One region of the Roseateles sp. PN1 genome, then DNA from elsewhere that is predicted to be linked to it. Evidence: predicted binding sites of a transcription regulator. Region 1 holds the regulator's gene; the other holds the start of a gene.

Region 1 (3,620 bases):
TATTGATGCTGCCGCGCACCCCCATCGAGGAAGCCCAGGCCGTGCTGCAACGCCTGCAGCGCGCGCTCTCGGCCAGCTTATTCATGCACGAGGGTCGGGATGTATTCGTCACCTTTTCGGCCGGCGTGACGCTGTACCGAGCCGGGGAAACGCTGGAGGCCGCCCTGGACCGCGCCGATGTGGCGCTGTACGAGGCAAAGCACACGGGCAAGAACAGAGCTTGCGTGGCGCCTTAAGGGGCTGCCCGAGCGGCAGCTCATTGACGCGAGGCCGCTGCAACAGCGGCGTCGGCCATTAGCGCATCAGCGCATCAGCGCCTTGGTACAACAGCGGCGCGCCGACCTTAGAAGTTGAACGCCAGGCGCAGCCCGCCCCAGTGCCTTCCGCCCACCACGATGGGGGCCGACACTTCCTTCAAGAGCACGAACTTGCCCCCGCCCATATCGCGGCGATAGGTCTGCAAAAGGAATGGCCGCTGGTTGCGGGCCGAAGCCAGGCCGGTGCGGTCATTGAAGATGCGCCGGTAGCGGCTGTTTGCAGTGTTCCACACCACATCGCCGGCGCGCTGCGGCTGGCAATACCTCTTGTTGTGGGCCGCCACATAACCGTTTCGGTCCACGGCAATGCAGTACACCACCTTGTCGCTGAAATCGAGCATGCGCTCTTGAACCGCCGGAAACAGCCGGTCGGCCAGCGCAACGAACTGGGTCAGATGCTGAGCCGGATTGCTGCCCGGTATGGCTTGATAGCGCTCATCAAACAGCTGGGCCTGCTGAATGTCGCCGCGCTGCAGGGCCTGGGCCAACAAGCTGGCGATTTCTGCCGCGGCTTGCTGTGCGGCCTGGATAAAGGGCGCGTCCTCGACCTCCACGCCGGAGTCGGCAATCTGCTCGATCACCTGCTCCGAGAGCCTCAAGAAACGGTCGCTGCATGAAAACGCGGCATCCAGCTTGACCATGGCCTGCTGAATCTCGCGCTCCAAGTCCGCCACCCGGCCACCCAGGGCGCCGATGGTCCGCTCACTTTGCTCGGCCGAAGTATTGATCTGCCCCACATCCGCCTGAACTTGTGCAAACGCTTGATGAATGGCACTGCGGCTGGCGTGGCCGGGGTCATTGCGCAACTCGCGGCTGAAAGCCTCGATGCGCGTGTCCAATGCGGACACCGTGCCCATGATGGCCTTGGATGAGTTTTCCACTTGCCCGGCCAAAGCCTTGACGGCATCGGCCACGACACCAAAACCACGCCCGGCCTCGCCGGCACGCCGCGCCTCAACCGAGGCATTGAAGGCCACTAGTCGCGTCTGCAAGGCAATTTTTGTGATCTCGGATGCCGCGTCCGAGACCTGGTGCAAGGTTTGAACAATGCCGCCAACCTCGTTGCCAACACCGTCCAGCGCCTGGCTGGCTCGCACCACAGCGGCGCCGGATTGGGCGGTTGAGCGACTGATGGCAGATTGCGCCTCGCGCACTGAAGCCAAATCCTGCGACAAGGCGCCCATGGCCTCGGCTTGGGCAAGCACGACTTTTTGGGTGTCTTCCAACAGCCCGCGCACCTCGGCGGCGTCTTTACCAACATTGGAAATGGCGCGGGAGATTTGCTGAACCACCTGCTTCATGGCCGCAGCCGTGCTGTTCGCAGAGGCGTTCAATTCAGAGGGGGCTTGTGCGGCCGACTGGGCTGCGGCTGGGCCATTCGGCCGGGGTGTCCACCAGAACCGCATCAATCTGCCCTCTCTTGATTGCTTGCTTGCACAAACCGCTGGCGGTGGCTCTCGGGCGACGCTGCCAGCCTTAGTTTCAGACCTTGTTCGCCGAACTCACCAATCGCGCAACTTCACCCGCAGGCGGGCAATGGCTTGGCTATGCAGCTGGCAGACCCGCGATTCAGTGACCTTCAAGACTACCGCAATCTCTTTCAGATTCATATCGTGCTCGTAGTACATGCTCATCATGAACTGCTCGCGTTCGGGCAGGTTCTTGATGGCCGCCACCAGGGCCTCGCGCATGCGATGGTCCTGCAGCTTGAGCATCGGGTTGTTGCTGTGATCGGCCACGTGGCGATCCAAGAAGTCTTCATCACCCTCGTCACCGGACATATCTTCCAGGTAGACCAGCTGGGTGCCACGCACCTTGCCGAGCAACTCCTGATAGTCGGCCAGGCTGACACCCATCTCGGCGGCGATCTCGCTTTCGGCCGGGGCGCGGCCGAGCTTTTGCTCCAGCTTGCGCACGGCGCCTTCGATATCGCGTTGCTGGCGGCGGGTGCCTCGGCTCATCCAGTCACCACCGCGCAGCTCATCGAGCATGGCGCCGCGAATGCGCTGAGTGGCGAAGGTTTCGAACTGCACGCCCTGGCCCACGTCGAAGCGCGAGAGCGCATCGGTCAGGCCGATCAGGCCGACCTGGATCAGGTCATCGATTTCGATATTGGCGGGCAGCTTGGCAATCATCTGGTGGGCCAGGCGGCGCACCAGCGGGCTGTACTGTTTGATGAGGGAGGAGTTATCGAGGCGGCCTTTGGCGGTATACATCTTCAGCTCCAGCTGCAATCAGTAAATGGCGGCGACGGCCGGGCGAGCGACAGTGCGGGCAGGCTGCGGCGCCGAGGGGCGCATCAGCGAGCGGGCCACGGGCCGCAAGGGGCTGGCATCGACCGAAGCCTCCAGCGCCGCTCCCGGAGGGGCGGCCATCAACAACTCACGCGCCAGATGGCGCACTTCGGTCGAAATCGGGGCACTGCTCGGTGTGCGTGGGTCCAGGCAAGCCCAGTCACGCAGCACCGCGCCAAGGAAACCATCGGCACAACTGCTCAGTTGTTCGGCAATCCGCTCCGACATGCGCAGCTGCGGCGAGCAAGCCATCAGTAGGCTGTAAACCATCAGCCCGGCGCGGCCCGCCAACCATTTCATGCCAGCATAAGCGTGGGTGACGCTATTGGCATCGGTATCGGCCAGCAAAACCGGGCGCACTTCACGCAGCGCGACCACACGGGCCAACTCCGCCGCACTGGCGTGCAGCAGCACCACATCGGCTTGCGGCGCGGCTTCGGTCACCACTTCAAGAAACTGTGCGGCCGAGCCCTTGGCATTGATGTAGCGCATCGGCAGGCCACGGGCGGCCAGGTAGGAGACGTCTTTGGACAAGCTCTCCACACAAGCGCCCAGATCCACCGAGGCCAGCTCGGACGGCGTAGGCGCGGACTCGGCGGCATCCACCACCAGGGTATGCAAACCCAGTTCGGCAAAAGCCGCGCAAAGACCTTCCAACAGCACGCCTGCACCCATGACATGCGGATTGCTGACCACTGGAATGAAGCGCACCCGCGAGCTGGCGAACAGCCGGCGCAGGCCATGGGCCTGGTCTTGCGGGGCAAGGGTATGAGGATTCACGTCGCGCATCATGATGGCTGGGGTCCCAGGTTTGGTCTAGTGCGTGCCCATAGCGGCGGCACTGCGGGGGCTGAGCGCTGGCCCACCGGCAAAAATCAGATTCACATCGGCACTGTCCATGCGCCAGGCACCGGCGGCTTGGCTGCGCAAGGCGCGCTGCACCAGAGCCTGAGCCGACAGGCGATGCCAGTCTTCCGGCACGCGCTGGCCATTGGTCACGCCCAGCACG
Region 2 (3,620 bases), on a different contig from region 1:
ATCAGGATGGAAGCGTGTAGGCGGCTGATGCCGTCGTTGGCGGCCGACTTGCCGTGGCTGGTCAGCAGACCCCAGACCAGATCGTCATCCATGCGGAAGCGGCACAGCAAGGTATTGCCCGAGGCAATCTTCATCAGCTGAGCGGGGCTCAGCGTGCTGATCAGGGTGGCGGTGTCTTCGGAGATACCCAGACGATAGAGCGCTTGCTCGGGGTCCTGGCGGATCAGGCTTTGCGCCAGCATCAGGTAGTTCAGATTGGCTTCACGGATCTCGGCGAGGATTTGGTCTGCGTTCATGATGCTGGGCTCCGGGGGCAAAACTGTTGTGTTGATTTCGTATCAAGCTGAAACAGATTGTGAAGCTCGGAACAAACTCACAACATCGGCGCACTTCCGTTCCTGAAGTCCATTTTTCCCGCACCTGCTTGTCAGTGAACTTCCTACAGGCAAACGCCTAGGCCCGCCGGCCGATCTCTCGGGGCGGGTGTAAAAAGGTCAGTGGAATGGCTAGGCTTGGCTGGGACGCCGAGGCCGCCTGAGTCAGGCGCCGCATAGTCCGGCCGGGACGCTCTAACTAGGGCAGTCGATATAGCAGTCGAGCAAGCGGGCAAGCTGCCAGATCAGCCCGAGCAGGCTGATTGGGAGCTATCAGTCGGCAGCGGTCGCTGCGCCACCGGTCAGCGCGCTCAGGCGCTTCATTTCTGTTTGCGCCACCGGCAGCAAGTCAGGAGATTCCTTCTGCAAGTTTTGCAGGGCTTCGCCCGTGAGCAAGCGCTGCAGCACTTCGCGTGCACGCAAGACCTGACCCTGGCCAGACAGCGCGAAGGCCAAGGAGTACAGGCTTGCACCATGATTAGGCTGCAAGGCCAGCGCACGCTCGGCTGCGGCTTGGGCATGGGCCAACTCGCCAGCGCTCAGCAGCAGTGCGGCCATATCGCTGAGCAAGTCATGCGCCATCGGCTCATGCTCCAGGGCGATTTGCAACAAGTTCAGGCCCTCACCCAAGCGACCTTGCGCGGCTTCGGCAAAAGCCATATTGCGCGCTTGAGCCAGCAGCAATGCGGCCTCCACGCTGATCGTGGGCTCCGAGGAGTCGGTATGGATCGCCTGCAGCTGAGCAGGCAGCGTTGCGGATTGCGACTTGGCTTGCGTCATGGCATGCATAGGGATCTCCAAGAGTTTCTACAGCTTTTGCTCTGCAAAGGCCCTGACTGATCGGGTGACCTACACAGATGCGTGAGTGACTCTGATGGCTAGGCGGCAATGCAATAAAAAGCACCTACCGCTCGACTTCAGTGCAACGAACTTTAGTGCGCGGGCATCGGGTCATTCGTGAGAAAAGGCCGGACTAGCAGCCGCTTCTCCAAGCCTGCTCGGCGCGCCACGCACCGAAAACAAATCAGAGCCTGCGGCTTGCGCCACTCCTGCAAACACAGGCTCCTTGTTTCAGCAACAAAGCAGACTCTTCAAACACTGAATGCGCCATCGCGTTATCGCGACAGGCCACACACATCAAGCAAAGGTCAAGAGCAAGAACCAGCCACTCCATTCAGCCACAAGCAAAGTGCAGCGCCCTGCCTTCTTCGCCGCCCTCAAGGGTGGACGCCGACCCCAAATCGGCCAATCGATGAAACAAAGCCGAGCCACCCCCGCTTTTCAACAGATCAAGCCTATTGACAAACAGCCCTAAAGTTTATTTGGCGGCTGTCCGATACCCATTTCAACGGGTTCGGAAACGGACACGTGGTCCGGTAAGAAGGCCGCAACTAGGTCCTCCCTTCACAGGGGGTCAAAGCTGCATCAGTTGACTAAGCCGGGCGAGGCGGGGGGCTTGTTCATGAGAACAAGACTCCGCGTAACGGATGCCCTCTCAAGGTGTTCGCAACACGTCGGCGCTCTGCCGGAAAAACTTTGTAGCTGAAACAGGAGTGAATCATGCCCGCAATCATTAACACCAATCAGTTGTCGCTCAACGCACAGCGCAACACCTCGACCTCGCAAGGCACACTGGCCACCGCTATGCAGCGCCTGTCTTCCGGCATGCGTGTCAATTCCGCCAAAGATGACGCCGCCGGCCTGGCGATTGCCGACCGCATGACCAGCCAAGTGCGCGGCATGAATGTGGCGATCCGCAATGCCAACGACGGCATCTCGCTGGCGCAAACCGCTGAAGGCGCGCTGAGCAAGGTCAGCGATTCCCTGCAACGTATGCGTGAACTGGGCGTGCAAGCACGCAATGCCACCAATACCACCACCGACTTGGACTCCATCGGTAAGGAATTTACCCAGTTGGGTCAGGAAATCACCCGCGTGCTGGGCGGCACCACCTTCAACGGCAAGGCCATCCTGGCCGGCGCCGCCGGTACACAAACCTTCCAGATTGGCGCCAACACGACGGACAACGACATCGTCGACGTGGCCACGACCGATCTGACCGCTGACGCCACGATCACCGCCGTCACCGGCGCATCGATCAGCAATACCGATACCGCCGCCACGCTGAAGACCGTCATCGACAACATTGATACCGCCATCACCACAGTCAGCGGCCAGCGCGCCACCCTGGGTGCTTCGCAAAACCGCTTTGACGCCGTGACATCCAATTTGATGATCTCGGTGGAAAACCAAAGCGCCGCGCGCAGCCGGATTCTGGACGCGGACTACGCCTCGGAAACCGCCAACCTGAGCCGCTCGCAGATCCTGCAACAAGCAGGTAACGCGATGATCGCGCAGGCCAATCAGCTGCCGCAGCAAGTCCTGACCCTGCTGCGCTGATGACGGCGCGGAGTGAGTCGCGAATACCGACTCACTCCAGCCATCACCTCCAGCAGCTCAGCGATATTTCTCACTCCAACAGCTCATGAAAAAGACGCCGCAAGTCCCTTGACAAGTGGCGTTTTTTGAAAAAAGGATTTAAGTCAATCACTGGTGTCGTCGATAAGCAATTCAACGGGTCCGAGGAATTAGATGGACTACGTGGTCCGGTCAGCCGGCTCTCCAAAGAGCAGGACGCGGACGGTGCAAAGGCCAGGCGCAAGCCCGACATTTGCTGGCAAAAGCCACCTGTTATGGGCGGCCTTTTATCGACCGTGAAGCCCGGATTTCCGGCAAGTCTTAGTACACACCAAAGGATTGAACATGAGCCAAGTCATCAACACCAACCTGATGTCCCTGAATGCCCAACGCAATCAGTCCACATCACAAGGTTCCCTCGCCGTTTCCATGCAACGCCTGTCGTCCGGCATGCGCGTCAACTCCTCCAAGGACGACGCCGCCGGCCTGGCCATTGCTGACCGCATGACCAGCCAGGTGCGCGGTATGAACGTGGCCATCCGCAATGCCAATGACGGCATCTCGCTGGCGCAAACCGCTGAAGGCGCGCTGAGCAAGGTCAGTGACGCACTGCAGCGCATGCGTGAACTGGGTGTGCAGGCTCGCAATGCCACCAATACCACCACCGACCTGGACTCCATCGGCAAGGAATTCACCGAGTTGGGCGCGGAAATCAACCGCGTTCTGGGCGGCACCACCTTCAACGGCAAGGCCATCCTGGCCGGCGCTGCAGGTACGCAGACCTTCCAGATTGGCGCCAACACGACGGACAACGACATCGTTGACGTG

What was found. Region 1 encodes FliA, which starts transcription of late flagellar genes. Its sites were predicted from a motif close to CTAAAGTTTNNNNNNNNNNNGCCGNTA; they were not measured.
Region 2: the regulator FliA is predicted to act here: its motif matches at 1,687-1,713, upstream of AABB87_RS20840 (flagellin N-terminal helical domain-containing protein).

The regions. Positions count from the first base shown of each region.
Region 1 is NZ_JBCARA010000004.1:9,120-12,739, reverse strand. It holds gene AABB87_RS07280 (GGDEF domain-containing protein) at 1-236, shown strand, start outside; gene AABB87_RS07275 (methyl-accepting chemotaxis protein) at 344-1,651, opposite strand; gene AABB87_RS07270 (RNA polymerase sigma factor FliA) at 1,820-2,533, opposite strand; gene AABB87_RS07265 (MinD/ParA family ATP-binding protein) at 2,552-3,391, opposite strand; gene flhF (flagellar biosynthesis protein FlhF) at 3,428-3,620, opposite strand, start outside.
Region 2 is NZ_JBCARA010000016.1:98,059-101,678, reverse strand. It holds gene flhD (flagellar transcriptional regulator FlhD) at 1-296, opposite strand, end outside; gene AABB87_RS20845 (tetratricopeptide repeat protein) at 648-1,163, opposite strand; gene AABB87_RS20840 (flagellin N-terminal helical domain-containing protein) at 1,935-2,774, shown strand; gene AABB87_RS20835 (flagellin N-terminal helical domain-containing protein) at 3,138-3,620, shown strand, end outside.